Regions from separate parts of the Acinetobacter sp. ANC_7655 genome, predicted to be linked through region 2. Evidence: predicted binding sites of a transcription regulator. Region 2 holds the regulator's gene; the other holds the start of a gene.
The links. Region 2 encodes PhoB, which activates phosphate uptake and scavenging genes when phosphate is short. Its sites were predicted from a motif close to TGTCATNAANCTGTCATAA; they were not measured.

Region 1 (16,108 bases), on a different contig from region 2:
CAAAACAGCATTTCGTAATCTTTCGATTGGCTATATGTTGCGTACCGTCGGCGTGCTAGAAGAAGACCCAGAGCATATTGTTCATGGTTATATTCTACAGTGTGCGATTAAAGTCACCGTGAAAGATTTAGCGCGAATGGGCAGTGTATTAGCGAATGGTGGAAAAGACCCTGTTACGGGAAAATGTATTTTAGATCGTCAGGTATGTCGTCAGGTACTTAGCGTTATGATGACGTGCGGTATGTACGATGCAGCTGGAGATTGGTTGACCACGGTTGGTATTCCTGCCAAAAGTGGGGTGGCAGGGGGGATTATTGGTGTCTTACCAGGTCAGGTCGGGATTGCGGTTTTTTCGCCTAAATTAGACAGCCATGGCAACAGTGTTCGAGGTGTGGAAATCTTTGAACGTCTATCAAGTGATATGGGATTACATTTGATGGAGGGAACCCCTTCAGCACAAACCATTATCCAAAGTCGCCGTGAGTATGATGATGGCATGGTGGTATATGAGCTACGTGGTGTCTTACAATTTACAGAGACTGAAATGTTCTTGCGTGAGTTACAGAATGAGCCTGTAGGTAAAAATAAAGTAGTGCTTGATCTTACACATCTGACTTTAATCCATGATGTCGGTGCTCGAATGTTATTTGAAGGTGTGAAACGTCTACAGGATGATGGTCACAAAGTGGTGGTTTTAGATGCGGAATCATTGTTATCGGAACAACAAAGTAAAGGACACAAACGCGTCATTGTCCAACAGCATTTGCATAATTATTTAAAGTGATCAGCAAAGATGATGCACTTTAAGATGCGTGTATAATATTGAAAATTGTATACCGTTTTTTGGGAATGTTATGAAGTCTGAAGTCCAGCAAGGAAAAATTAAAATTTATCATGCCGATAAAGGTTTTGGTTTTATTGGTGGTGCAGGTGAGGATATTTTTTTCCACATTTCTGACTTTCCTGCAGATGAAGGTGAGCCAAAACGCAATGACCGAGTCAAATTTCAGGTTGTTGAAAATCAAGGTAAATTAAAAGCAGTCAAAATTCAACGTGTAGCTGACCAGTCAGCGAAAGCGAAGAAGTCTCGTGTGGCATCACATAATCAGGCGATTACCAGCGCATTATTATCAAGTTTTAAAAAATAAAAAGCAAAAAAAGCCCTGAATCATCAGGGCTTTTTTACATAACTAATCAATCATTTATGTCATGTTTAGATGTTATTTTAGATGATCGGCAATATCGGTAAAAATCACGCCTAAACCATATGCACCTGCATCAGGATAGCCTAAGCTACGATCGCCGACAGTACCTGCACGACCCATACGTGCAACAATCTCTTTGGTCGATTCTGCGCCTTGAACAGCAGCTTGAGCACCTAAGATAAAGTTTTCCTTAAAGCTTTTGTCTGTGTTGGCAGACCATGAATCTGCGCATGGCACGAGCGCATCAATGAGAGTTTTATCTCCCACTACCGCGCCACGTCCAAATGAACGTTCGCCTGTGGTTTGAATACCTTTTACTGCGGCTTGCAGCATATCGGCAAAATCCGCCACGCTTAACGTGGTTTTACCTTGAATGGCTTTACTTGCAGCGCGGAATGCAGAACCCCAGATGGGACCCGAAGCACCGCCACAATGTTCCATAATGATCATGGAGCTATTGAGCAAGAATTCATCCATATGCTTCGCTTGGATCAAGCTTTGCCATTCTTTCTTGAGTTGTTTAAAGCCTTTAGCCACACTCATGCCGAAGTCGCCGTCACCTGCGTGTGCGTCTAACTCACAAAATGGCACTTCATTTTTGATGATACATGCTGCCATCACATCGACCACATAGCGCATGTTTTCAATGGTAAATTGCTCATTTTGAATTTCAGCATGTTCTGCTGCAGTTTCAACTTGGCTGTTGCCTTGATGTTGGGTAGCCGTATCTTTTATCGCAAACTCAATGGCTAAAGCAGGTGAACCATCAAGTTTAAAGGCAGGGGTGCTGGCTTCTGCATCTAAGTATGTTTTGAGTTCATCATCCAATTCAAGTAATGAAATGGATGCGCCATTCATGTCGATACTGGTCATGTAGTTGCCGACAAAAGTACGGTAAATTTTGATGCCTTTACGCGCAAGGTGTGTGCATACATCATGGTTAAACAGATACAGTTCTTGCATTGGCGTTGAGCCAAAGCCATTGATCAAAACTGCGACTTCTTTCATGTCTGGGCGATCTAAAAACAGATCATCGACCATACGTTGTGCCAGTTCTTTTGCCGGCAAGATTTTTTCACGACGGATGCCCGGTTCACCGTGAATACCCACGCCGTATTCCATTTCATCATCAGCAAGCGTGAAGGTTGGTGTACCTTTAGCAGGAACAGTACATGAGCTATAGGCAAAACCTAAACTGATGACATTGTCAGCCGCTTTTTGAGCGACTGTTTTAACTTCACCTAATTCTAAGCCTTTAGATGCTGCTGCGCCTGCAATCTTATGAACAAAGACTGTGCCTGCGACACCACGACGACCGACTGTATATAAACTATCTTTAACCGCAATGTCATCTGCAACTTTCACAAAGTCGACTTGAATTCCGTCTTCAGTTGCTAAAGCTGCACCGTTCTGGAAATTCATCATATCACCAGAATAATTTTTGATGATCATTAGCACGCCTTTGTCAGTTGCGACGTGCTGCAATGCTTTATAGACCTGAATTTGTGAAGGTGATGCAAAGACATCGCCACATACGGCCGCATCTAACATGCCTTGACCGACAAAGCCTGCATGTGCAGGTTCATGCCCGCTACCGCCACCACTGATGAGAGCAACATTATTGTGTTTTTCTTTTCTTGAAATGATTTTGTGAGACTCAGTGAATGCAAGTTCTGGGTGTGCCAAGACAAAGCCTTTGCACATGTCGACAACCAAGTTTTCAGGGTGGTTGATGAGTTTTTTCATGGAAATATCAAACTTTTGGTAATTTCATTAATAAGTATTAATTATTCACTAAACTTGAAACATTTGCTGATCTAAAAATGTTAAAACGGATGATTTGCGGTTTGGTGGTTAGAAAAGGGGCGGTTTAGATAGAGCTAAGAAGTTATATGATAAAAGAGGTAAATTAACGAATTTTTATTGATTGAGCAGTATTGTATATATAACAACCTTTAATTAGTATTGAAGTAATTATAAACAATTCAGAAAGTTAAAATGAAAAAAATTGGATTCTATGCTTATTGTGCTACTCCGAGCGAAATTGGTGATTCTATCGAATCAGCAGTAACTATGGCTAATAGATGTAATCAAGAAATAGTGATTAAAACTTGGAAACACATGGACATAGTGGGGCACTTTATTGCGAATGAAGTACTAAATGGTATTGATGAGGCAGACTTTCTAATAGCAGATATAAGTGTTCTTAATTTGAATGTGACTTATGAAATTGGCTATGCAATCGGTAAAGGTAAAAGAATTTTATTAACAAAAAATTCTGCAATTTTGGAAGATCATCCTAAAATTCATGATGTAGGGATATTTGATACTCTAGGCTATAATGAATATTCTAATACTCAACAACTAGCTGGTTTCTTAAAATCAGGTTCTTTCAATGATCCAATTTTTTTAGAAAAAAAACTCAACAAACAAGCTCCCGTTTATTTTGTTTTAAGTAAACACAAAACAGATTGGATTACTCGTATAGAGTCAAGAATTAAAAAATCTAGATATATTTTTAGAACTTTTGATCCTTCAGAACAGCCACGTTTATCTGCCCACGAAGCTATACATCAAGTATCAGAATCAATGGGAATTGTAATTCCTATTTTATCCAGCCATATCGAAGATTCAAAAATTCATAATATTAGATCTTCTTTTATTGCAGGTTTAGCAAAAGGGCTTGAAAAACCTCATATCTTAATTCAGATGGGGCAAGATGCCGCCCCCCTTGATTATCGTGATTTCATTAAATACTGTTATAAATTAGATGATATTAACGATGTAATGGCAGATTTTGCTGCTTCTGTTGCGGCTTATTTTCAAGAAGAAAATGAATACCTAAACAATGAATATACTACGGAATTACAAAAAATAGATTTAGGATCAACTTCCGCAGAAAATGAAATGCGAAGTCTTCAAAAATATTATTTAAAAACTGAGCAATATCTCAAAGCAGTTCGTGGTGAAGCCAATTTGGTTGTAGGTAGAAAAGGCTCAGGTAAATCAGCAATTTTTTTGCAAATTAGGGATAGGGAAAGATCATCAAATCAAAATTTAGTTCTAGATTTAAAACCTGAAGGCTATAAATTTGTAAAATTCAAAGAACAAATATTAGGCTTTCTTCAGGAAGGGACTTTCCAACACACAATTATGGCATTTTGGGAATATGTGTTGCTTCTAGAATTATGTAATAAAATACTTAGTAATGATAAAGAGTTGCATATACATAACGAAAATTTATATCAACCGTATCGTCAAATATCTGAGTTATATAGAGCTGAAGGCTATGATACAGAAGGTGACTTTTCTGAACGAATGTCAACTTTAATGACAAGAATTTCTTCAGATTATTTTGAGAAGTATGGGGAAAATTCAGGAGTTAGACTTTCATCCCCAGAATTAACAGAATTGTTATACAAGCATGATATTAAAGCCATTACGGACCAGTTAAAGAACTATCTTAAATATAAAAGGCATGTATGGTTATTAATTGATAATATTGATAAAGGATGGCCAACTTCTGGCTTGCAAAAAGAAGATTTACTGATTGTAAGGGCATTAATAGATTGCACAAAAAAAATACAAAGACAGTTCTCTCATGTTAATACTGAAATTAACATTATTATCTTCTTAAGAAATGATGTTTATGAACTTTTAGTTCAGCATACTGCTGATAGAGGAAAAGAGGGGAATGTGCTTCTAGATTGGACTGATACTGATTTGCTTCGTGAGATGGTTCGATTAAGGATAGTCGCAAATGAAGGCTTCAGCCCTGATTTTTCATTTGAACAAGCATGGAAACGAATTTTCATAAGCCATTATAAAGGTGAAGAAACTTCACAGTATTTAATTGAGCGATCATTAATGCGTCCTCGATTTTTACTAAATTTAATTAATCAATGTAAGAGTTTCGCAGTAAACCTTAATCATCCTCAAATTACTGAAGATGATATTTCTAAAGGAATGAAAGCATACTCTACAGATTTATTAACTGATATTAGTTACGAACTAAATGATATTAATAGCGATCTTAACAATATTCTTTATAGTTTCATTGGAGTCAAATCTTTACTATCTTCAGATGAGCTTATAAATATTATTAAAGGTGATGAGAATTTAGCTTTGATGAACCCTGATGAGATTATAAAAATTTTATTATGGTATGGGTTTATTGGAATATATTTAGATAATCGTGAAATTAAATTTATTTATCACTTTAATTACAATATGAAATTAATGGAAGGATTTATCAAAACTAAAATTCATAATATGAATTATATTGTTAATCCAGCATTCTGGGATTCATTAATGATAGAAATAGATAAAGATTTAGCTGCATAAAAAACCCCCTCACTCGAGGGGATTTTTAATTCGATAATTAGATTCTTCCCCCTTTGAAAAAGGGGGATCGAGGGGGATTACACTACTGAATCATCCAAATTCGGTGCTAACCAACGTTTCGCCTCTTCCAGTGTCCAACCTTTACGTTTCGCATAATCTTCCAACTGATCGCCAGAGATTTTACCCACGTTAAAGTATTCAGTTTCAGGGTTTGCATAGTAGAAACCGCTGACTGATGAAGGCGGCCACATTGCAAAGCTACTGGTTAAGTAAGTTCCGATCTTATCAGTCGTACCTAACCAGTCAAACAATGGCGCTTTTTCAGAATGTTCAGGACAAGCAGGGTAGCCCGGTGCAGGACGAATACCCACATACTTCTCTTTGATCAACTCTTCATTCGAAAGCTGTTCATCGGCTTGGTAGCCCCAGAACTCTTTACGAATACGTTGGTGCAAGTGTTCAGCAAATGCTTCTGCAAAACGGTCACCCAAGGCTTGAACCATAATCGCGTTATAGTCATCACCTTTGGCTTTGTATTCTTGCGAAAGTTCTTCCGCACCAAAGATCGATACAGTGAAACCACCCAAATAATCTTGCGCCACGTCTTTCGGCGCTACAAAGTCAGCCAGTGAGAAATTCGCTTTGCCTGTCACTTTGTCAGACTGCTGACGAATATGCTCAAAGGTATGCGTCACATTGCCATTTTCATCAGTTACCGCAACAGTGTCTGCTGCAACACGGTTGGCAGGGTAAAGACTAAAAGTAGCGCGTGCATCGAAACGTTTATTTTCGATGATGTCTTTGAGCATCGCTTGTGCTTGTTCAAACAAATCACGTGCTGCTTCACCGACGACTTCATCTTCAAGGATTTTCGGGTATTTACCCGCCAAACTCCAAGAAATAAAGAATGGTGTCCAGTCGAAGTATTCAACTAAAGCTTCGAGTGGATAGTTGGTGAATGTTTGCGAACCAATGAAGTTTGGTTTTACAGGTGCATGCTTTTCAAAGTCAATCTTGAAACCATTTTCAACCGATTCAGCATAAGAAAGTTTTGCTGCTTTCGGTTGTTTGTTGGCAAGACGCGTACGGATTTTTTCATAATCCGCAGCATAGTCAGCTGCCAATTGAGGCTTCATATCAGTAGATAAAAGCTGTGTTGCAACACCCACCGCACGTGAAGCATCAGCCGTGTAGTACACACCATCATTGTGATATTGCGGCGCAATTTTCACGGCAGTATGCGCTTTCGATGTTGTTGCACCACCAATCATCAATGGAATGTTAAAACCTTTACGTTGCATTTCTTTGGCAACAAAGACCATTTCATCCAATGACGGTGTGATCAAACCTGACAAACCGATGATATCAACTTTCTCATCAATCGCAGTTTGTAGAATTTTCTCACACGGTACCATCACGCCAAGGTCAACGATGTCATAACCGTTACAGCCCAGTACCACACCCACGATGTTTTTACCGATGTCGTGTACGTCGCCTTTTACTGTTGCAAGCAAGATTTTACCTTTGGCTTCGCCTTGGGTTTTTTCTGCTTCAATAAATGGGTTCAACCAAGCCACGGCTTGTTTCATCACACGTGCAGATTTCACCACTTGTGGTAAGAACATTTTGCCGGCACCGAACAGGTCACCCACCACGTTCATACCTGCCATAAGTGGCCCTTCAATGACATCTAAAGGACGTGCAGATTTTAAACGCGCTTCTTCGGTATCTTCATCAATATAAGTCGTAATACCTTTAACCAACGCGTATTCAAGACGTTTTTCTACAGGTTCATTACGCCATTCAAGGTTTTCTTCAGCCTTTTGCGCACCCGCTTGACCACGGTATTTTTCCGCAACAGCGAGTAATTTTTCAGTCGCTTCTTGACCGCTCGCACCTTGGTTACGGTTTAAGACCACATCTTCAACAGCTTCTTTTAGCTCAGCATCGATATCATCATAAATTGCAAGCTGACCTGCGTTGACGATCCCCATGGTTAAGCCTTGTTGAATGCCGTGATACAAGAACACCGCATGGATCGCTTCACGAACAGGTTCATTACCACGGAATGAGAACGATACGTTTGAGATCCCGCCTGACACCATCGCATTTGGCAGGTTTTGTTTAATCCAACCGGTTGCTTCAATGAAGTCCACACCGTAGTTGTTGTGTTCTTCAATACCTGTTGCGACCGCAAACACGTTCGGGTCAAAAATAATATCTTCAGATGGGAAACCCACTTCGTTGACTAAGACATCGTAAGAGCGCTTACAGATTTCCTTTTTACGTTCAGCTGTATCCGCTTGACCATTTTCATCAAACGCCATGACAATGACTGCCGCACCGTACTGACGGCAGAGGCGAGCACGTTCGACAAACTCGTCATAACCTTCTTTTAAGGAAATTGAGTTTACAACCGCTTTACCTTGGACGCATTTCAAACCTGCTTCAATGATCTCCCATTTAGAAGAGTCAAGCATGATTGGCACACGTGAAATATCAGGCTCAGACGCGATCAGATTCAGGAAATGCACCATCGCTTCTTGCGAATCCAGCATCCCTTCATCCATGTTGATGTCGATGATTTGCGCACCGGCTTCAACTTGTTGGCGAGCAACATCTAAAGCTTCAGTGAAGTTACCTTCTTTAATCAGGCGTAAGAATTTTTTAGAACCTGTCACGTTGGTACGTTCACCGACGTTCACAAACAATGAATCTTTAGTAATGTTAAATGGCTCTAAACCACTTAAACGACATGCAGGTTCAATTTCAGGGATTTGACGCGGTGCAATACCTTCAACCGCTTGCGCAATCGCACGAATATGATCCGGCGTCGTACCACAACAACCACCCGTAATGTTAATTAAGCCACTTTCAGCAAATTCTTTAATAAATGCTGCAGTTTCTTCAGGAGTTTCATCATAACCACCGAAGGCATTTGGTAAGCCTGCGTTTGGATGCGCTGAAACAAAAGTATCCGCAACGTCAGACACGGTTTTGACGTGTGGACGCATCGCATCTGCACCCAGTGCACAGTTAAAGCCAATCGATAAAGGCTCTGCATGGCGCATTGAGTTCCAGAATGCTTCTGCGGTTTGACCTGTGAGTGTACGCCCAGATGCATCGGTAATGGTGCCCGAAATCATAATTGGCAGTTCGTAACCAATTTCTTTAAAAACTTCTTTCACTGCAAAGATCGCAGCTTTGGCATTTAGGGTATCGAAGACCGTTTCAATCAAGATGATATCTGCACCACCTTCAATCAATGCCTTAGTCGCTTCAATGTAGTTAACTTTTAACTCATCAAAGGTGATGTTACGGAATGCCGGATCATTTACATTTGGTGAAATTGAAGTGGTACGTGACGTTGGTCCTAATACGCCCGCGACAAAACGTGGTTTTTCAGGTGTTGAGTATTTTTTACATGCTTCTTTGGCAATTCGAGCTGCTTCACGGTTAATCTCAGGAACCAAATCTTCCATATGGTAGTCAGACATTGAAACACGTGTTCCATTGAACGAGTTAGTTTCAATAATATCTGCACCAGCTTCAAGATAAGCTTCATGAATGCCTTGAATAATCTGTGGCTGAGTTAGAACCAATAAGTCGTTATTACCCTTAAGGTCGTAGGCCCAATCCTCAAAACGTTCACCACGGTAATCAGCTTCTTCCAATTTGTGGCGTTGGATCATGGTACCCATTGCACCATCAATAATCAGGATACGTTTGGCAAGAAGCGCTTTTAAGGTGGCGAGGGTAGACATCAAATGACTCTCACAAAAATCTGCACAAATAATGGTGCAATATTTTAGCAGAGTTACGTCCACTTTTCTGATAAATAAAAATTTATGAACCTATTCCCAAAAAATTAAGGATGAATTTCATCCATCGACTACGATGACCAACCTATCAAAACTGAAACTGTCTATATTTCATCATGTTGTCATAATCTAATGTAATAATAATTGCCGTTGTAACAAATGTGACAGTGATGTCATCTTTATTTCATCTATTTATTCACCGATTGAAATAAAGATTAAAGACGAGGTTTTTGTATTAACTATATGATTATTATTGTTAAATTTTGAATATTATTAGTTTTTAAAGTTTAATTTTCTTAAATAAGTGTCATTTGGATGACTTATATGACAGCTCTTTGTCATATAATTGTAATAATTAAATTGAACAATAGAGGGGATATTTATCCTCTTTCTCTGCTTGCATGAATTCTAATCAAACTCCAGTTTCAGATTCAGCACAATCGTCAACGCCTATGCAGTCGACGAATGTTCACGTGCCAACGCCGAAATTCTTTATGCCAGTGTTCCTTACACTGATTGTTTCAACCTTGATTTACATTGGTTTTCAGTTGGCTGCTGATTTATCTCATGTGCCTGCTTTAAATCTTTATGCTGTGATCATGTTGGCCACGGCATTGTTTATCGCATTGGGTTTCGAGTTCGTTAACGGTTTCCATGACACGGCCAATGCTGTGGCAACGGTCATTTATACCAACGCTTTATCTGCACCTGTCGCTGTAATGTGGGCAGGCTTCTGTAACTTCCTTGGCGTAATGGTCGCAAGTGGTGCAGTTGCCTACGGTATTATCGCGCTATTGCCTGTTGAATTGATTATGAACGTCGGTTCAGGTGCTGGTTTTGCCATGGTCTTTGCCATGTTGATTGCCGCAATCGTATGGAACTTAGGAACTTGGTTCCTCGGTATCCCTGCTTCTAGCTCTCATACACTGATTGGTTCGATTTTAGGTGTGGGCATCATGAACTACATCTTAAACGCAGGTAATGGTGCGTCAGGTGTAGACATGGAACAGGTGATGAAAGTGGGTAAAGCACTTTTATTCTCACCATTAATCGGTTTTGCATTTGCGGCTGTATTGTTCTTATTGGTTAAAAAAATCTTTAAGAAACAAGTGGAATTATTCCAACCACCAGAAGGGAATAAACCGCCGCCGCCACTTATTCGTGCCATTTTGATTTTCACGTGTACCGGTGTAAGTTTTGCACACGGCTCAAATGATGGTCAAAAAGGTATGGGTCTGATTATGTTGATTCTGATCGGGATCGTGCCATTGGCATACTCTTTAAACAAGAGTCTAGATCAACAACATATCCAAACGTTTGGTCAGTTATCTGCTCAAACTGCTGATTTGATTTATCCAAATCACCAAGATATTCCAGATGAAAAAGCGCGTCAAATTATCACGTCATATATCCAAACCAAAGAAATCACACCTGAAGTTGTGCCAGCTTTGGCAAGTTTAACGGATCATTTAGGTGAAAAAGTAGGAAGCTACACATCCATTAAAGATGTTCCTGAAGATCAAGTAGCTGAATTCCGTAATGATATGTACCTCAGCACGACTGCATTCAAGCGTTTAGATAAAGCAGAAGCTTTACCTGCCATGACTGAAGCGCAAGAAAAAACAGTGGACAACTACCGTGATAACTTAGATTCATTCCTTCAATACATCCCAACATGGGTGAAAGTTGCGACTGCATTGGCATTAGGTCTAGGGACGATGGTAGGCTGGAAACGTATTGTTGTTACTGTTGGTGAGCGTATTGGTAAACAACACATGACTTATGGTCAGGGGATGTCTGCAGAGTTAGTTGCAATGTCAACGATTGCTGCTGCTGATGGCTTTGGTATGCCAGTGTCAACAACACACGTTTTAAACTCTGCTGTAGCAGGTACGATGGTTGCGAATAAGTCGGGCTTAAACTTCCAAATGGTTCGCACAATCTTATCAGCGTGGATTTTCACACTGCCAGCAACAATTTGTTTGTCAGGTGGTTTATTCTGGTTGTTCCTTCAGTTCACCTGATTGAAATCAATACTTAAAGACTAAAAAAGCGCTGAACAATCAGCGCTTTTTTATGATCAATTGTTTATGTCGCTTATTTTTGGAATTTAGACAAAAGTTTTTTCAAGGGGAGTTTTTCTTCAGCAAAACCATATAATGCGGCAAATGGTAGGGCGGTGCGTGCGAGATATGCTACACGCCATAATCCACCATGATTAGCACCATGCATGATTAAGTCTAATGGATGATTGAGGGCGATGTCAGGATTGGCAACCGACTGTGGGTTTCTCAAATCATGAATCCACAACGCAGCCATAATCGCATTGGTCGTCGCGGGTTCAAATGCTTCAACATCAAACAAATTGGCACCATTGAAAGCAGCTTTTAATAATGGGTTTTTGGTTACCGAATGTGTAGTGGTCGATGGAGCAATATTAATGCTGACACGTTGACCTTGTGACCGTGCTAACGTAGCGCGCCATTGTTGAATCCTTTTCGCCAACGCATAATTTGGACCTTGTTCAACCACAAGACAGTCGCAGATCCCATACTGTTTATCATGACATTGGAATAAGCGTTCTTCATTTTGTTTGAAAAAATAATCACGAGAGACAGTCGAAATACTCTTGGACAGAATATTTTCAAGTTTAGAGCGTGATTTAAACTTATCTAATCCACCTTGAATAACTTCCTGTGGTACAGCGTAGACGTCGGTGGGCGTACACATATACATTAAACTGGTATTGGATTTTTGTTGGCTGACATGTTGCATAATGTTGTCCATCGCCATAGAAACACGAACGTGCTTTTCGCCATCTAAATACGCAATCGCGGCAAGATCTAAGTCTTGATCAAACTGGGTGAGCCAATGTGCAATCTCAGGGGTATCTGTTAATAAGTTAACGCCTAAACGCTCTGCAGCTTCACGTATAGATGCAGATGAATCTATTGATTCGACACTTGGAGCGTATAAGGTCGCATTGCCTTGCAGAACAGTATTCAAAATCTTTGTCCATACTCGCTCATGATTTAAATCAAGCGCCACGATATTGGCTTTCCATTTCGCCAGCCAAGGTAAAGGTCCTGCTTCAGAAGCTGCACCAAACAGCACCATTGTTCGATCCGAAAGGTCAAACCACTCTGGATGCTGCACACACGCTTGTAGTGCCTGAGCATGTGATGCTTCTATAATACCTCGGTCTAACCAGAGTTGAATTTGGTCGAGTAGGGCTTGACCTTCTAAATTTTTACCCTGATAAGGTACAAACCATTGCGGCTCAGCAGTAGAGTTTCCTTGAAGTGTGTAGGTATTTAAATCTTTTGATTTAAGATTCATCACTTCATTCAATGCGTGTGTATGTTGATCACGTTGAAAACTAAACTCTTCATAAGCTTGTTGAAGTCCATCATGAGCGATGCGCAGCGCAGCTTCAGGTGATGAGAGCCCACATTCTACCAACCGTTTAAAATGAATCGGATAGGATTTGCGCCAATTCTTTTCATTGATAACTGCATCAGCGTATTCTGGCTGAATTTGTTGTAATGCCGCACTGACGATGCGTTGGCCTGATTTTGAACTGCTGGGTTTAGAGGACGTGTTAGAGGAAAATTGTAAACCATCAGGTTGATTAGACATGCAAAAAATCTCAAAAAAAAATGAATAAATTCGCGGATGCCTACATTATCCTGACAAAATTAATGATCTAGGTGGCATTAATTACCAGATATTGATTGAATTATTACGAGATATTTCTAAAAAAAGGAAGCCGAAGACTTCCTTTATAAATAAAATCAATTATTTAGTATTTTTTATACCATTGATCAATTCTTCTAACATAAATGCAGTGTTATCTAAGCCAGCGCCCGTTAAATACCAGGCATCGGCATCAACAAAGATGACACGATTCTCTTTGATTGCTTGACTATTCTTGAGTAATGGATGTGATTGAATATGTTGTTTCGCAGCATAGTTTTGCGTGTTTACAGCACCACGGTCTAACACAATGATGAAATCAGGATTTTGTTTTATTGCTTGCGCTAGACGCTCTAAATTGCGTTGCGCGGCAGCAAGCGCTTCTGGTGAGTTTGGAGCAGGTCGAGTACTTGAGGCTTGAGGTGCTGCAGTCGGCACCACTGACTTTAAGCCAGAAATATCATAGGCAAATCCAAATCTTTCATTCTTTGCATGCGGTATAAAATTATCACCCATGGCAAAAAGCATCAGGCCGGATTTGCCTTTAGTGAGTTGTTTAAGTTGTGCTTGAAGGGCATAGACATGATCTAATTTAGATTGTGCGAGTTGTTCCTTATTAAACATTTTTGCTAAAAAAAGTGTGCGATTTTTCAGGTCTTGATTGAAGTTTTGAGTATCAGGCCAGAGGTTGATTGCAGGTGCAATTTTTTTGACCTCATTTAATTTTGCAGCAGAACGCCCGCCGACAATGATGAGATCTGGCTTTTGTTCTTTTAATAAGGTTTGGTTGGGTTCAAATAAAGATCCAGCTTTTACATATTGTTTGTCATTAAATTTTTTCAAAGCACCAACAAAAGTAGTTTCAGGTACGATTGATGCTTGAATACCTAAAGCATTCAGTGTATCCAACGCGGATAATTCGTAAACAGCCAGCTTCTGTGGTGTATTTTGAAGTTGAATAGTTTGATCTTGATAAGTGAATTGAACAGGTTGAGCATATGAAACAAAGGCGCTGAATGAAAGAATGAGTGCCAATGGAAGTTTAATGTAAGTCATATCAATACCTCGAGGTTTGATAAAAGCTTAACATGAATATATAAATGATAATCATTATCATTGTTGAATTTGTGTTTTTGATTTATTTACCAGCATCAACTTTGAATTTAAGGGTATTTGTGCGGAGTGTTTTAACCCTCCGCAATGATCAAAGGATTAGAAAGGTAGTTGAAGCAACTTGCTGAAGAAGTGTGGAATAATTTGAGGTTCAATCAATATCGTTACCACGACACCGTAGGCTGCACCCCATAAATGTGCGCTGTGGTTGATGTTACTGTTTCCACGTTTACCTGACCAAATACTATAAGCAACATAAAGCACGGCAAAAATAATGGCTGGAACTGGAATAAAGAAGACAAATATCAGTTTCCATGGCTGAAATAAAATATAAGCAAACAAGACTGCTGATACTGCTCCAGAAGCGCCTAGACTTGCCCAGCGGTGATCATTTTTATGTTTTAAATAGCTTGGAATAATTGCCGCGATTAAACCGCCTAAATAGAACAGAACAAATCCGAGTTCATATAAGTATTGTCGATAAAAACTCTCAATTACACTTCCAAAGAAAAAGAGTGTGATCATATTGAACAGTAGATGTGTTCCATCTGCATGTATAAAACCATGCGTGATAAATCGATCGTATTGACCTTTCTGCATGGCTGGAGGCCAAAAAATCAAACGATTCATAATATTTTGATTGGAAAATGCAACCAGTGAAACGGCAACCGTAATTAAAACGATGGTGACAGTATGATTAAAAGGTAAATCAAGCATATGGATAAGATTGAATAAATTGCTTTAATTCTGTTCATCATGCCATTTTTTTAAATTTAATTGTTATTAATATAATAATTCTGACAAATTTAGTTGAATTTTAAATATTACCCCCGATCTTCAGTTAAAATAGAGTCTTCAGCTTGAGGAAAAATTGTTATGTCGACTGAGAACACCAGCACTGCAGTTGCTGAAGAAATTCCAAATTTATTAATTACACCAACTGCGCAAGAGTATTTGTTTGAACTTTTAGAGAAGCAAAATACTCCTGGTATCGCGGTACGTGTTTTCGTAGAACATCCGGGTACACCACGTGCTGAATGCTGCATGGCATATAGTGCACCAGATGAAGTCGTTCCAACCGACTATAAACAAGAATATCCAAAATTTGCTGCATATATTGATACACCATCAATCCCATACTTATTGGATGCAGTGATTGATTACAACAAAGATCGCTTTGGTGGTCAGTTGACTTTCCGTGCACCTAACTCGAAAGTGCCACGTGTAGGTCCAGATGCATCGATTGAAGAACGTATAACCTATGTATTACAGTCAGAAATTAACCCTGGTTTAGCAGGGCATGGTGGAAACTGTGCATTGGTTGAAGTGGTTGAAGATGCAGAGCATGGTTTAACAGCGGTCTTGAAATTTGGTGGTGGCTGTCAAGGGTGTTCAGCAATTGATGTGACACTTAAACAAGGTGTTGAAGTTACGCTAAAACAGCATATCCCAGAGTTACAACGTGTTGTGGACCAGACAGACCACAGCCAATCAGAAGGCGCTTATATGAAATAAGTTGCCTTTAAATTTACAAAAGTTGATTTGAAAAGCTCCCATTAAAAGGGGGCTTTTTTTTATGAAAACTGAACAAAATGAGTAATATCAATAAAATTGAAATGTAAAAACAAAACTATAAATGAGAATAGTTATCATAATCTATTGCAAAGTGATTATCATTTGTTACAATGCGACACAATTCGAACAAGATCTCTCCACACATTCTTTGGTAATTACACAATGCAAAAGACATTTTTAAAATCTAAGTTAGCGTTTGCTGTCTTAACCACCATGTCGGTTTCAAGTTTTGCACAAGAGCAAATTGGTCAAGATACTAATGCAAAACAAGATACAACTAAGTTAAAAACAATTGTCGTAACTTCAGCGAGTGGTTATGAGCAAAATATAGCGGATGCTGCTGCTACTATTTCA
Region 2 (16,108 bases):
GGCAGAAACACGTGGTGGAAGAGTTTAATAAGGCTGCACCACATATTTTTCGTGGCACCAGTAATGTTTTATTGGCAAAGCAGTTGGGTATTACACCCATTGGTACGATGGCACATGAATTTTTACAAGCTTTCCAAGCACTTGATGTTCGCTTACGTGATTTCCAAAAAGCTGCACTTGAAACTTGGGTGCAGGAATATCGCGGAGATTTAGGCATTGCACTGACAGATGTTGTTGGTATGGATGCATTCCTAAGAGACTTTGATTTGTATTTTGCCAAACTATTTGATGGTCTACGACATGACAGTGGTGACCCATATGCGTGGGGCGATAAAGCCTACGCACATTATAAAAAGTTAAAAATTGACAGCAAAACTAAAATGCTCACTTTCAGTGATGGTCTAAACTTAGAGAAGGCATGGGATTTGCATCAATATTTTAAAGATCGTTTCCAAGTCAGTTTCGGGATTGGTACTAACCTCACCAATGATATGGGACAAACTGCTTTGAATATTGTTCTAAAGTTAGTCGAATGCAATGGTCAATCGGTAGCTAAACTCTCTGATAGTCCAGGAAAAACGATGACTGATAATGATACCTTCCTCGCATATTTGCGTCAGGTATTTGATGTTGAGTCTCCTTAATCATAATTTCCCTTTTCTGATTTTTTGCTAATACCATGCAAAAAATCAGAATAATTTTGAAAAAGTCTTGTGCTAAGATTTGAACAAGGCCAATAGAACTATTCAATAAATATGACCACTAACGCTTTTGATTTCGGTCTGCTCATTGAAGCAGAACAACTTGTTCCTCATTTAGGAAGTGAAAAGTTACGTATTGTTGATTTGACCCGAAGTTCGGTCTATGAGCAATTACATATTCCGCATGCTATACATCTGAAGCCAAAATTTTTAGTGCGCCAAGAGGAACAAGCTACGGGTTTATTGCCTGATGATGAAGGGCTTCAGCAGCTAGTCCAGATATTAAACATATCACCTGAGCATCATGTCGTGGTCTATGATGATGAAGGTGGGGCATGGGCTGGTCGACTGATATGGAATCTACACTGTATGGGTTTTTATAACACCAGTTTATTAAATGGTGGTATTCATGCATGGTTAGGCGCCAACTATCCTACTTCTTCAGAAGTTGAAGAGGTTCAGCCAGTCACATGTCTTTTTCAAGTTAAGATATCCAATGTTGATCAACACCGTATTGATTATTCAACTTTGATAAAAAAAATTGAAAATAAAACTTGCCAAGTATGGGATTGCCGAACGGCTGAGGAGTATACCGGGCAACGTCTCGCGGCACGTCGTGGGGGACATATTCCAACGGCTAGACATTTTGAGTGGAGTACTGCACTTAATCGTCAAAATCATTTAAAATTGCACCCCTTAGAACGCACGCAACAACGTTTAGAACAATTGGGCTTTCAATTTGATCAGCCAGTCGTCGTATATTGTCAGTCTCATCACCGTTCAGGTTTAGCTTACATTATTGGTCGATTACTGGGTTGGGATATCCAAGCTTATGATGGTGCGTGGAGCGAGTGGGGCAACCGCCTCGACAGTCCAATCATTACTGGAGAGTCACCTGAGTGAGTCTGACAAATTTAAAAAAGAAACTATTTATTCAAGCGCAGCAAATCGTCCCGCAACAAAAACTCAGCCGTTTGGTGGGTAAAGTCGCAGCCAGTGAAAACCCAGTATTAAAGAATGTTGTCATTCAAGCATTTAAAGCAAAATATGGCATTGATATGTCAATTGCTGAGCAACAAAATGCCTTGAAATTTAAATCCTTTAATGAGTTTTTCACTCGCTCTTTGAAAACAGGCGTTCGTTCAATTGATCCTAATCCTAAAAGTGTCGTGTCACCTGCAGACGGTGCAATTTCACAATTAGGTAAAATCAATGAGGGCGATATTTTTCAGGCAAAAGGTCAAAGCTTTTCAGTTGAAAAGTTAATTGGTGATCCTCAATTGGCAGCACCATTCAAAAATGGTGAATTTGCAACAGTGTACTTATCACCGCGTGATTATCATCGTGTGCATATGCCTTATTCTGGTACATTGACTGAAACTTTATATATTCCAGGTGAATTATTTTCAGTCAACCAAACTACAGCTGAAAATATTCCGGGTTTGTTTGCACGTAATGAACGAATGGTATGTTTATTCGATACTGATATTGGTCGTATGGCTGTTGTTTTAGTTGGCGCAATGATTGTTGCTGGAATTGAAACTGTTGCGACAGGTAAAGTAAAACCAACAGGTCGCTTAGAGCTGAACCATCATGCGATGAAACTTGAAAAAGGTGATGAGCTCGGACGTTTTTATTTGGGTTCAACGGCTGTAGTTTTGTTTGAGAAAGATAAAATGCAATGGGACCAAGCATTTAAGGCGAACTCAACTGTAGTAATGGGTGAAGCGTTGGGTCATCTTATTTGAGTATATCTTTTGAATAAGAAAAGCGCCTAAGGCGCTTTTTTTTATTCGTGCATTTTATACAAGCGTTCTTTGGGAAACACGGCAATAAATGTAGAGCCTTCGTTTTCTTTCGACTCGATTTCAATATGTGCGCCATGTTGCATAAGTACGTGCTTAACGATGGCAAGGCCTAAACCAGTACCACCTGTTTGACGACTGCGTGCACTATCCACACGATAAAAACGCTCAGTTAAACGCGGTAAGTGTTTTGGATCAATTCCAATACCAGTATCCTGAACAGAAAAATAGCCACGTTCTCCATCATCATGCCAGCCGATGGTGATGGTGCCACCTTTCGGGGTGTACTTTATGGCATTGGTAATTAAGTTGCTAAATGCACTCGCCAATTCCATATCTGAACCAATTAAGTCACAGTGGCTGTCTATATCAAGGTTAAGTGTATGACCATAATCAATATTGTAAGCTTGCGCATCATCAAACAGATGGTTCATTAAACTTGGCATTTCGATAATTTGATTTTTCGCAATTTGTTTTTCATTTTCTAAACGAGACAAAAGCAAAAGATCATTGACCAATGCATTCATGCGTTTAGTTTGCGATTGCATTTGTTCAAAGGCACGTTTCCAACGCGGATTGATATCTTCTTGATCTGTGAATGTTTCGATATACCCACTTAACACTGTGAGTGGTGTTCTTAATTCATGTGAAATATTGTCAACAAAATCTGAACGCATTTGCTCGAGATTTTTCATACGCGTAATGTCGTGCGCAACTAAGAGGCGACTTTCATTGCCAAAGCGAGTCAGTTTGATTTGCGCGTACTTATTATCATGGTTCACCAATTTAATTTTTACACCATCTGGTGCTTGATTGGTATTATGAAAATATTCAATAAAATCTGGCTGGCGAATAATCGTGAGCAGGTTGCGGCCACGATCAACAGCTTGAATGCCAAATAACTTTTCCGCAGCAGGATTCCACCATTCGATTTGATGGGAATCATCCGTAAGAATAATCGCTTCTGATAAAGCCACGAGAGAAGATTGAGTTCGATCGATCAGTCCAACCATTTCAGACTGAACAATACGTTCTTGGCGTTGAGCCCGATATACATTGAACAGTAATGCCCCCCAGATTCCATTTAAATTTGGTGGTACATCGTAAGGACGATTCGAAATCCAATCATTGACTAAATATAATGAGCGTAATTGGATACCAAAAAATATGAGACAGGCAATGCCTAAGCATATCCAAAGATAGCCAATCCCTAACCCGATACAGCCCGCAATAATCAGTAGAAATACCAGTAAACGTAAGTCTTGCTTGGCAAAAGTCCATAAACTGCTATATAGAAACTTTTGATGTTCACGTGCCAATTCTGGGACGGGGTAGGGTTCGTACATAAAATCTAAATTAACCTAAAGCAACATCAGCTCGTGTTGAAAAACGATAGCCAGTACCACGCACAGTTTGAACATAACGGTCTGCACCATAAGGTTCGAGCACCTTACGTAAGCGACGGATATGGACGTCGATGGTTCTGTCTTCAATATACACATTTCCACCCCATACCTGATCAAGTAATTGAGCACGGGTATAGGCACGTTCTGGATGAGTCATAAAGAATGCCAATAGACGATATTCTGTTGGCCCCATATCAAGAATATTTTGATTATAGCTGACACGTTGGCTTACTGGGTCAAGAATTAAGCCATTTGCATCAATGGTTTTTTCGCCATTTAACGCATTTGCACGTCTTAACACTGCTTTAATACGGGATACCAACTCACGTGTTGAAAATGGTTTCGTCATATAGTCATCTGCACCAGCATCAAGACCTTGAACTTTATGGTCTTCTTCGCCACGCGCAGTCAACATAATGACTGGAATTTCTGAAAGTGTTTCATCACGCTTAAGGCGACGACACAAATCTACGCCACTCACGCCACCCGGTAACATCCAGTCGAGTAGGATAAGCGCTGGACGTTGATCAACAATCATTTGATGTGCTTGTTTCGCATCTTCTGCTTCCAAGCATTGAAAGCCTGCCATATCTAAAGAAGTATGGATCATTTCCCGAATTGGGAGCTCGTCGTCGACAATTAAAATGTAGTCATCTTTCACAACGCAATATCCTATGATGAACGGTGAACCGTTTTATATTTATGACAGGCTTATTACAAAGATTAATTATGACAGTATCATTGCAAGATGGAAATCGAAGTTAAATATAGCAATGTTTTGTGACAATTAGGCTGAATTTTGTCTCATTGATATTTATTAATCTGAAATTAAATCAATATCTTAAATTTACTTACGATTTGTCACAATTTCTTCATCTTAATTTGATGCTACTTTTTCATTAGATCATTCAATAGGGCGAGAAAAACGGTTTTACATGCCTGAACGACCTCAGCACGTGGAAGTTTAAAACCACCTACTACCCAGCGAACAGCAACTTGAGTGACATAGCCATTTAGACCAGTTGCAATCAAGGAGATCTCTTTTTCAGTGAGATGGGTATGTGGCATCATTAATGTGACAAAGGCATGAATCATTCGGTCGAAACGGCCCATTGTTTCTTGAATGGTTGCATGATTATGAAGTTCTTGGACGAGCATTGCATCAATATAAATAATCCGAGCGGTACGCGGATCATCTTCTAAAAAACTAAAGAACGCATTTAGACCTGCATCAATCATGTTGAGAGGCTCAGGAGAGGCTTTCATAATAGCTTGCATTAATGTTTGTTGAAGCTTCTCAATCAGTTCTAAAAAGATCGTTTGGAATAAGTTTTCACTTTTCTTAAAAGATTCATAAAAGTAACGTTCAGTTAATTTCGCTTGTGTGCAAATATCTTTAACGGTTACTGAGAAAAAACCATGAGTTCCATATGCTTCAATACCCGCTTCAATAAGTTTCTCACGGCGTGCTTGTTTGCGTTCAGTTAAGGACATCCCTTTAAATTGACGCTCTTTTGCGGGAGGCTTTTCAATCGCTTGCTCGTGTTCTGATGGAGTGAGGTTCTCTGGGTTCATAGCAATTCGAGTCTTTTTATAAAAGTGTTATGCTGCGGTCAGTATAGAGTACTGATCAGCTAAAGATACTAAATTGGCCTATAGTAACAATAAAAATGGTCGATAGTTACATTGACAATAATAATTGTCAAAATTATAGTGAACATGAATGACCCAGATCAACGCTGTGGTGCATAAAAATCAAAAAAAGGATTCACAATGAAAAATTTTAAAAACAAAGTGGCTGCAATCACAGGTGCAGGTTCTGGTATTGGTCAACAACTTGCGGTGTTACTGGCCAAGCAAGGTTGTCATTTGTCTTTAAGTGACGTAAATGAAAAGGGCTTAGCAGAAACAGTTGAACTGACGAAGAATGCAAATGTACGAGTCACAACCAAGAAAGTAGATGTTGCGAATCGTGACGAAGTTAAAGCATGGGCGGCTGAAACTGTACAGAATCATGGTTCAGTGAACATGATTTTCAACAATGCTGGGGTGGCATTGGGTTCGACCGTTGAAGGCGCAACATACGAAGAGTTGGAATGGATTGTTAACATTAACTTCTGGGGTGTCGTGTACGGCACCAAAGAATTCTTACCATATATTAAGAAAACAGGTGATGGACACATTATCAACATTTCAAGTTTATTCGGTTTAACTGCGCAACCAACTCAGTCTGCGTATAATGCAACTAAATTTGCTGTACGTGGTTTCACTGAATCTCTTCGTCAAGAGCTAGATATTGAAAATGTGGGTGTGAGCGCGCTTTGCGTACATCCAGGTGGCATTCGTACCAATATTGCGAAAGCTGCAAAAATGAATGACAGTTTAAAATCTTTGGGCATGAATCCACAGAAATCTGCACAGACATTTGATAAATTATTACGTTGTCCACCTGAAGAAGCAGCGCGTCAAATTCTAGAAGCAGTGCAAAAAGATCGCCGTCGTTTACTGATTGGTAACGATGCGAAAGTGATTGATTTAATGCAACGTGTGATGCCAACGGGCTATCAAAAAGTGACTGCATTTGCGACTAAAATGAGTAAACGTTTCGATTCTAAATAATCGTTAAAAAAACCCGCGTCATGCGGGTTTTTTTATTTTCTTGATTTCTAATTTAAATCAGTACTTGAACAGTTTTCTTTTTCCAAACAAATTGATAATACAAACCTTGCATCACACATAAGCAAACGAAAGCCAAAGCATAAGCGTACCAGATTCCCGCCAGCCCCCACCATGCGCTAAATAGATAAGCTGCTGGGAGTTCTATACAGAGTATGGCTACAATATTGATGATCATTGGCATAGTCACAGTGCCACTTGCACGCATAATTGAGGCGAAAATAGCACTCGCGCCAAAAAATAAAATTGACCACAGCACAATAAACAATAATTGTTGCCCGAGTATCACGACTTTTTCATCTGTAATAAATAATGCCATGACATATTTTGAGAACAAATAAGCCAAGATTACGAGCCCGCCTGTAAAGACAAAATTCATCCCCAGTGCTGTTTTAGTTACACGTGATAAAGAATCCGCTTTACCTGCACCGATCGCTTGAGCCCCAAAAATAGAGGCAGCAATTGCGATAGACAGAGCAGGGAATTGGATGTAGTTCAAAACCTGATTAACTGCGCCATAAGCAGCTGTTGCTTCTGAACCATAGCGATTGACCAAGCCGACAATGACTAATCCTGCCACAGAGGTCGTGACCATTTGAATGCCTGTAGGAACGCCAAGTCTGAGAATAATTTTGCTCAGTTCAGGATTGTGGCGTACATGTTTACACATTGCTAAATCTGGACGTAATGGATGATTTTTTTTATTTAAATAAACGTACAGAAAAATAAGCACGGCCAGATAACCCACAATCGTGGCGATGGCAGGTGCAATGATACCCAATTGAGGAAATCCAAAATATCCAGCGATGAGAACAGGGGTAATAAAGAGCCCAATTAAACTGGTCATTCCCAAAGCGATGAGAGGTGTAATGCTATCACCGACACCACGTAAGATAGAGGTATAAATAATATAAATAAAAAGGAGTGGGCTACCTGCTAACATCCATTGAACATAAGGCAAAGATAAATGCATGACACTTGGGTCTGTGCCCAAGGCCTCAAGAATGTGGCGTGCAGATAGAACACCTAAAATGGCAATAATCGTCCCGCCGATCAATGTCATAAAAATAGTAGAGCCGACAACCGCTCTTACTTTTTCTAAATTTTGTGCTCCCCACGCTTGACCAACCAATACCGTCGAGCCAGCCGAAAGCCCAATTACAAAAGCCAAGAGACAGAACAAAATAGGGAAGAAGACGGAAACAGCAGCAATTGCTTGAACGCCCATCATTTGCCCGACGAAGATCGTATTAATTGTGCCGGATAAATTTTGCAGGATATTGGTTGCAATCAGCGGAACTAAAAAAACTAAAAAAACTTTCCAGAAACCAGGTTCATCAATCGGCCGTAAGGTTCTCGCCATATATAAGTCTTATCCATTATTGTTTTCTATATCAACGGATTGACCTTAGCACCTTATCATTCAAATTGCTTTAGTAATAAAGTAATCCGTCTCGTCTCTTTTCGTTATTGTGATTGAACCTTCGTTAAAATTTCTCCTGCAAGATGCAAGGTTTCCTCTCGTTTTGCAAAACAGACCCGAATGAGCTTCAGATCTTGAGGTGGCTGTTGATAAAACACTGATATAGGAATCGCTACCAGTTTGTGTTGTTCTGCAAGATATTGGCACATTTCTATATCTGTGAGCTCAGGTCTTAGTGTACTGAAATCTAAGTTTTGAAAATAAGTTCCTGGTGACGGCACATATTGAAATTTTGAATGTTGAATTCCATGGATGAATAAGTCACGTTTAGCTTGATAAAAATTGGGGAGATCTAAAATATGTTCAGGATGTTGTTCGATGAATTGATTAAGCGCGATTTGAATCGGATGGACACCACAGAAATTGGCAAATTGATAAATTTGACGAAATACTTTCATCAGTGCCTGAGGTGCAACGCAATATCCAGTTTTCCAACCAGTAACATGAAACGTTTTTCCGAATGAACCAATCACAAAACTACGATCTCGAAGTTCAGGAAAACTAAGCGCAGAATAATGTTGTTGACCATCAAACACTAAATGTTCATAGACCTCGTCAGATAGTACACAAATGTTTTTATCCTGAATCAACTCGATCAGTTGTTGCCAATCTTGCTTGGACCAAATTGCACCTGAGGGATTATGTGGTGTATTTACAATGATTAATCGCGTTCGTTCATTTATTCGATCTTTCACCACATTCCAGTCAACATGGAAGTCTGGATGTACCAAGTTGATATGGATCGCTTGCGCCCCAGCGAGTTTCACTGCAGGTGCATAACTATCATAAGCAGGATCGAAAATAATTACTTCATCTCCAGCATTTACAACAGCTTGAATCGCACACAAAATTGCAGTCGTTGCACCAGGTGTAATGGTGATTTCGCTGATCGGGTCTAAATCGACTTGGTCTCGTTGGCAGAATTGGGCTGCAATTTTTTGTCTTAAACTCAGCAGACCGTCACCAGGTGGATATTGGTTATAGCCTTGTTGTGTGGCTTGAGCTAAAGCTGCAATTAATTCAGGAGGAGGTGGAAAATCAGGAAAACCTTGAGAAAGATTTAACGCGTTCAACTTTTGGGCGAGTGCTGACATCACGCTAAAAATAGTGACACCTAAGTCTGGTAATTTAGATTCAATTTTAATCATGCTGGATAGTAATATTTAGCCCGTTTCTTCGTAGTTTAGCAGTTGAAATGCCTGCACTAAATACAAATATCTGCGACATATTCGTTTTAATTTTCATAAGATTCTAATGATCTTCAATTAAGTTTAAAACCTTAGATGATCTATGTGATCTCATGTTAAAAATGATTGATCTGACTTTGCTTCATTTCATTTTTTAACCAATTTAAAAAAATAATCTTCCGAGGATCTTCAATAAATCTAGTATGGGACAGTAGATAATAGGCAGAACCATCCTGAAGAATTGGTGTTATTTTTTTTACAGACTTGAGCTCTAATTCTTTTTCAATCATGTAGATAGAAATGATCGTCTTTCCTAGGCCAGCCAAGCAGCCTTCTAAACATAAGTAAAAATGCTCTAATTCTATTTTGGAATGTTTCTTCAGAATATCTTTGAGTTCATCCAATTGGTGTAATTTTTTTGAAAAATAAGGGCGTGATTTAGAAATTAACAATTCTTTGGTTTTAGGGTGGTGAGATGCTTGGACTGCCACAATATATTCATCGCCAATTTTCTCACTAAACAGATGCGATCCCCATTCAAAATCATTTCTTCGTATTGCGATATCGATATTATCTTTTTCAAAGTCGACTACACCACCACCTGTGAGCAAAACCACTTCAAAATCATGTCCAAGTTTTTTAAATTCAACAAGTCGTGGAATTAACCACTTCATCGAAATGGTTGGTTCACAGGACAGTACCAATTGTTTGTTTTCAGTTTTATTTTGAGTTAGTCCAATTAAACAATCATCCAATTGATTGAAAATATTCTGAGCGCAATGAAAAAGAGTTTCTCCTTCTTTGGTGAGTATCAAGGTTTTATTTCGTCGTTCAAATAATGTGATATTTAATATTTCTTCGAGATTGTAAATTTGCTTACTGACGGCACTTTGCGTAACAAATAATTTCTTTGCTGCAATCGTGACACTGCTGTATTTAGCGACAAAATAAAAAAACTTCAGTGAATTCAAAGATATTTTTTCTATCATTCCAAAAACTCATATATTTTTAGTCGATTTTATTGATTTTATTTTTTTAACTTTTGTTCAAAATGAAGATTACCAAAAGCAAAATAAAGCTAATACAATGGAAAATATATTAAAATTCAGTCCATTTAACAAGCAGCATCTCCATGAATACACATATTCAAAAGAGATAATCAAAAAGGGTTATGCGTTTATTGATTTAAATACATTCCAAGAAATACAGAAAAATAATAATTTTCACGATGTTAATGAGCAAGATGTCAGTGATTTTATAGACAGTTGGAACGCTCTAGATTTAGATCAATTTATGTCGGATAAAGGTAAATATCGAACAAGAAAACATGCAACTTTTACTATTAATGATAAGCATAAAATTTTACTGAAAAATTCTTATATTCCTCATTTTCAGACGATTGAATACAACACTTTGAATGGTGGAATTGCGAGATATTTTTCAGAGATTGATAAAAATACAATTGAAAATCCAATTTTTAGAAATTTACTACAATTCGCATATCTCACCTTTTCAGAAATTGAAACTGAAAATTGGTTTATCGAAGCGCATCAATTTCGCATTGAAGCAAAATTTAACGATAGTGGTAAGCCAACCCCTGAGGGGATACATCGAGATGGGGTGGATTTCGTTTTAATGGCCATGATCAACCGTCAAAATGTTCAGGGTGGAATGACCCGAATTTATGACTTAAATAAGAATTTGAAAGCAGAATTTATGCTTGAAAATTTTTTAGATATCGCACTTGTGGATGATCATCAGGTCTATCACAGCGTAACGGAAATCAAAGTCAATGATTTTACGTTGGGTGATACTGGATTAAGAGATGTATTAGTGATCACGTTTAAAAAGGCATAATGAATGGGTGAGTTTATAGCAGTTATTCTCATCACCATACTCGCTGTTGTGAGTCCTGGTGCTGATTTTGCTATCGTGACAAAAAACAGTTACTTATATGGTAGAAGGATAGGTGTTCTCACTTCACTGGGAATTTCTTTAGGTGTTTTGATTCATGTGACTTATACGCTTATTGCTGTCGCATTTGTCATGGCGTATACACCTCAAATTCTAAATATTGTGAAGTATATTGGAGCCATCTATCTCATCTATATCGGTTATAAAACTTTTGTACAAAGTCCGGTTGTCGAGACGTCATCAACTGCTGCAATTAATCCTTTTCAAGCAGTGAAATATGGCTTTTTCACCAATGCACTTAATCCTAAAACGACTTTATTTGTGATTAGTACATACACTCAGATCATCAGTGTGAGTACGCCGAAAGCGATTCTGGTCGGTTATGGGCTATTTATGTCTTTTGCTCATTTTTTATGGTTTGGATTGGTGGCTTTGCTTTTTTCATCGATTGTTTTAAGACAGAAAATGTTAGCTAAGCAAGTACAGATTAACAGAGTGATTGGAACTGTATTATGTCTGCTAGGGATAGCACTTCTGTTTGCTAAATTTCAATAATAGGGTAGCAATATGAAAAAGATGGCTTTTATCGATATGGAAGGTGTTCTTGTCCCTGAAATATGGAAACACTTTTCAAATGTATACAATATCCCAGAGTTGGCGATTACAACTCGAGAAGTCGCAGACTATAAGTCTCTGATGGAATTTAGAATTAATTTACTGAAAGAAAATAAAATTCCTTTAAAACAATTAATCGATGACATTAAAGAACTGGATGTCATTCCAGATGCTAAGGAGTTTTTAGAATATTTGCAAAAGGCTGAAAATTTTGAAGTTAACATTATTTCAGATTGCTTTTATGAGTTTTTATTTCCCTTTTTTGAAAAATTAAATCTTCCTGTTAAAAATACATATTGTCATCACTTAGAAATTGGACCAGATGGATTTATAGAAAATGTTCTGTATACACGAGATAAAGGGAAACATGAAATTATTGTAAAGTTCCAAAAAGAAAACGTTTCAATGACCAATAGTATTGCGATCGGTGATGCATTCAATGATTTTTCGATGTTGCATTTAGTTGATTATGGTTTTTTATTTCAACCCTCAGAAGACGTGAGAAAGAACTCCCCAGCTTATTTTTGTAAAGTAGACTCTTATCAAGATATTATTTCACATTTAAATCGTAAAAAAAATTATGTAACCTTATAATATTATTATGGTTTATATAAGATGAAGCAGATAGGAATGACTCTAGTGATAGCTTAGTTCTTTAAATGGATTAAGAATAATAAATACAGCCCATTCATGCAGAAATGGGCTTTTTGATGACGTCAATTCACAATGAATTCAATTTTAGTCAGCGACCAAATTTAAATTTCATTTCTAAGTTAAATCAAAAATTCAACTGCTGCTCGGATGATCCCTAACACTAAACCGATAAATGCACCAACGACAACACCGTTGACGCGAATCATATGTAAGTCACCACCGACTTCATTTTCAATTTTATCGATCATTTCTCGTGAGTCCCATTCGTGAATGCGTTCACTGATAAATAAAATGACTTTTTCGCTGTATTGATCACTGAGATTGACTGCCATTGAACTCATTTTTTCATTTAATAATTGGCGTAATGCAGGATTGGAAATGATGTTTTGACCGACTTGTTGAATCGCAACACGTAAATTTTCAGCTATACCTGAATCTGCTTTCTCCAAATCTTCACGAATGGCATTGCACAGAATGACGACGGCACCAGTAATAAAATTTAAAACTTGAGGACTATCTAACAATGCATTTTTAGTTTCATTTAATTTAAGACTCGCCTGACTTTCAGGATTTGCGAGTTCAGTCATTAAATGCTGTGCAATACTCTCAATTTTTTGACGCCATGGATGCTCTGGATCTGCCAACATTGACTCGACACGCTCTATTAAAGAGTCAATCGTTCTTTGTTGAACATCGATACCGATCCAACTTGCGCCTTTGGCTAAACGCCACACTCCGAGTTCTTTAAATAGGGTGCGGGTTAGCTCCCGAGTTTGTTCAGGATGTGAAGTCACCCAACCGTGCGCAACATCGAGACCACGTTGTAAAACATCTTGGTGGAAGTCATTTTCTAATACGGCACGAATCATTTCACTGGCCAGGGTATTGATTTGAGTGTTCTTTACCCATTGCACACTGTTAGTTTGAATAAACCTACCGACTTGTTCTTGTCCAACAAACTCAAAAACTTTAGGCACTGTCTGTTGAATCACTTGAGTCACTTGACGATTGTTATCTGGATTGGCTAGCCATTGTCCTACTGCCAAACTCACATCTGTTTGACTCAAGCTTTTTGCCACAATCTGTGGCGATAGGAAGTTTTCTTGAACAAAACGTCCCATGGATTCTGCAATACGCGCTTTGTTACGTGGAATAATTTCGGTGTGATCTTTTAAAAACTTAGGAATAGGGATACGGCCGAATGGGTTCCGAAACAAAACCGTAATGGCATACCAATCTGCTAAACCACCAACCACACCTGCTTCAGCAGACAACATTAAAATATGAATAAGCCAAACATATTCTGGAAAAATTTTGGCAGCCACCATGAGCGATATCCAAGCCAATACAGCGACAACCAGTGCGATCATGGCAAACCGTTTGCTTCGATCCAGACTAGGGGTAGTCATTGTTGGTGATACACTCATGCATAATTCCTATGTAAGCTGTTGTATTAATATTATTTTATTGTGATTGAGAAGGCTGTGTTTGTACAGGCAGTATGTCGCCTGTAGCACTTAAACCATATTTAGACCCTAAGGCCTGTAAAATTAAACGTGCATCAAAAGCATCTTGAGGTGCTGTTTTTTGATCTTTAAAACAGGTGATGGTATAGGCTACTTGAACTGGCTCTAAACTGACCACCTGTGGCACATCATTAAAAGGATCAAAGAACATAGGATGTCTACGATATCCATAACCATACGGGTAAGGATTGGAATAAACCACAGCTTGACGAGGTGGTTGTTGTGTGCGATTGCTTGGATCATCTTGGACTTTAAAAAAATGAAAGCCCTGTTTGACTGTTGTTTGTGCAGCTTTAAGTAAGGTTATTTCTTCAGCTTTACCATAGCTCATGTTAGATGAGCCTTGAAAACTAATACGATACGTTGATTGGTTCAAGGGAATAGTTGCGAATTGCCCAAGCTGATCAAATGTACGCGGTTTACTTGGCGTCGTGACACAACCAGACAGCAGGAGCATGCCAGATAATCCCAAAATCATGCATAAGTTTTTCATTTCGCTCTCCTGAAGTCTGTTGTGTCAATATCAATTTAGAAGCTACTGTTTGGCTGTTTTAAGAATTCTATTTCCTCAGGCGTAGAGAGACGATTTAAAATTTCATTACGATGAGGATAGCGGCCGAAACGTTCAATGATGACTTGATGCTTTTTCTCAAAGTCTAAATTTACAGGGTTGCCTAATGCCTCAAACAAACGAAGCGCTTGAGTGTGAATGATTTTTGATTCGCTATGCATGAAAGGCATATATAAGAAGCTACGTTGTTCAGGTTCCAGTTCGAGATCTAAACCAAGACGAACCGCTTCTTGAGCTAGCCCAAGTGCTAATGGATCTTGGGCAAAAGATTCAGCTTTGCCACGATAAACATTACGAGAAAATTGATCCAAGACAATGATTTCTGCTAAGCGTCCTAAAGCAGTTTCCCGCCATGTCCATAGTTCGCCTGCGGCAGCTTGTTGGATGGTGTGACCAAATTGCGCTTGAATAAGTTGATCGAAAGCATCGCTTTTCGCAAACCAATGTGGTTGAGTTTCAGCACTGAACCAAAAATCTATAACGTTGTGATAATTCATATTCTTTACAGTTTGTTAGCATTTATTCTGCAATAAAATCACAAATTTCAGATGTCTTAAAGACTAAGATTGTGTTAAAAATTTGCCAAAATAAAAGGTTTATCCAACTGAAATGTATATGCAAACTGCATTTGGGAATATAAATCACGGTATACTTGATATAAATCAATAATTTTTTATCTCAGTCGTTCTTCTAGATAAGCGAGTAAGTAATGAGTCAACCCGAAGCGCTCTCTGAAACAATTTTACCAAATTGGGTGGATTCGTCGGTGTTTAAAGGTATGTTACGAGGCATTGAGCGCGAAAGCTTAAGGATGCAAAGTGATGGCTTTATCTCCCAGAAAGATCATCCTAAGGGTTTAGGCTCTGCGTTAACTCATCCTCATATTACGACAGATTATTCTGAAGCCTTACTTGAGTTTATTACGCCTCCTCAATCTTCAATTCCTGAAGCATTAAGCTACTTAGAAGATATTCATGCTTTCACTCATCGACATCTAGAAGATGGTGAAAAGCTATGGCCAATGTCGATGCCATGTATGTTGGATGATGAAGAAGAAAGTATTCGTCTTGCGCAATATGGCTCGTCCAATATTGGTAAATTCAAAACCTTATACCGTCGTGGTTTAGGTGTACGTTATGGTCGTCGTATGCAGACGATTTCAGGTGTACATTACAATGTTTCATTCCCTGATGCGTTGTTTGAGCAGTTGCAAGCAAACGAGCAAGATGAAGCTTTAAAACAGCTCAGTTTGCAGGATTATCGCAGCCATCGATATTTCGCTTTAATTCGAAATTTCATTCGTTTAACCCCATTGGTTATGTTTTTGATAGGTGCAAGCCCATCGGTCTGTCGTTGTTTTATGACGGGTCGTGAACATCATTTATTGCCTTTAATTAAGGGAACATTGTATTTGCCATATGCCACTGCATTGCGTATGGGGCGCTTTGGATATCAAAACTCAGCGCAGAAAGAGTTAGGTATTCATTACAATGATTTGAAAGGATATTTAGCAGGCTTACAAAAGGCGGTGAAAACGTCTTATGCTGCTTTCAGTCGTTTGGGATTAGAT

Region 1: a site for PhoB is predicted at 9,480-9,498, ahead of AC1M9N_RS05425 (inorganic phosphate transporter). Genes of this name have one in related genera too.

Annotation. Positions count from the first base shown of each region.
Region 1 is NZ_JBWYJB010000003.1:27,727-43,834, forward strand. It holds gene AC1M9N_RS05400 (glutaminase) at 1-784, shown strand, start outside; gene AC1M9N_RS05405 (cold shock domain-containing protein) at 855-1,148, shown strand; gene dhaK (dihydroxyacetone kinase subunit DhaK) at 1,221-2,951, opposite strand; gene AC1M9N_RS05415 (P-loop ATPase, Sll1717 family) at 3,204-5,549, shown strand; gene metH (methionine synthase) at 5,627-9,313, opposite strand; gene AC1M9N_RS05425 (inorganic phosphate transporter) at 9,772-11,394, shown strand; gene AC1M9N_RS05430 (hypothetical protein) at 11,468-13,009, opposite strand; gene AC1M9N_RS05435 (ABC transporter substrate-binding protein) at 13,169-14,122, opposite strand; gene AC1M9N_RS05440 (rhomboid family intramembrane serine protease) at 14,279-14,896, opposite strand; gene nfuA (Fe-S biogenesis protein NfuA) at 15,056-15,694, shown strand; gene AC1M9N_RS05450 (TonB-dependent receptor domain-containing protein) at 15,917-16,108, shown strand, end outside.
Region 2 is NZ_JBWYJB010000002.1:162,696-178,803, reverse strand. It holds gene pncB (nicotinate phosphoribosyltransferase) at 1-644, shown strand, start outside; gene AC1M9N_RS04835 (sulfurtransferase) at 756-1,604, shown strand; gene asd (archaetidylserine decarboxylase) at 1,601-2,449, shown strand; gene phoR (phosphate regulon sensor histidine kinase PhoR) at 2,491-3,852, opposite strand; gene phoB (phosphate regulon transcriptional regulator PhoB) at 3,863-4,573, opposite strand; gene AC1M9N_RS04815 (TetR/AcrR family transcriptional regulator) at 4,801-5,487, opposite strand; gene AC1M9N_RS04810 (SDR family NAD(P)-dependent oxidoreductase) at 5,686-6,531, shown strand; gene AC1M9N_RS04805 (MATE family efflux transporter) at 6,584-7,951, opposite strand; gene AC1M9N_RS04800 (methionine aminotransferase) at 8,056-9,219, opposite strand; gene AC1M9N_RS04795 (LysR family transcriptional regulator) at 9,375-10,247, opposite strand; gene AC1M9N_RS04790 (2OG-Fe dioxygenase family protein) at 10,345-11,115, shown strand; gene AC1M9N_RS04785 (LysE family translocator) at 11,119-11,727, shown strand; gene thrH (bifunctional phosphoserine phosphatase/homoserine phosphotransferase ThrH) at 11,740-12,381, shown strand; gene AC1M9N_RS04775 (DUF445 domain-containing protein) at 12,561-13,868, opposite strand; gene AC1M9N_RS04770 (CC0125/CC1285 family lipoprotein) at 13,906-14,460, opposite strand; gene AC1M9N_RS04765 (DUF924 family protein) at 14,496-15,035, opposite strand; gene gshA (glutamate--cysteine ligase) at 15,248-16,108, shown strand, end outside.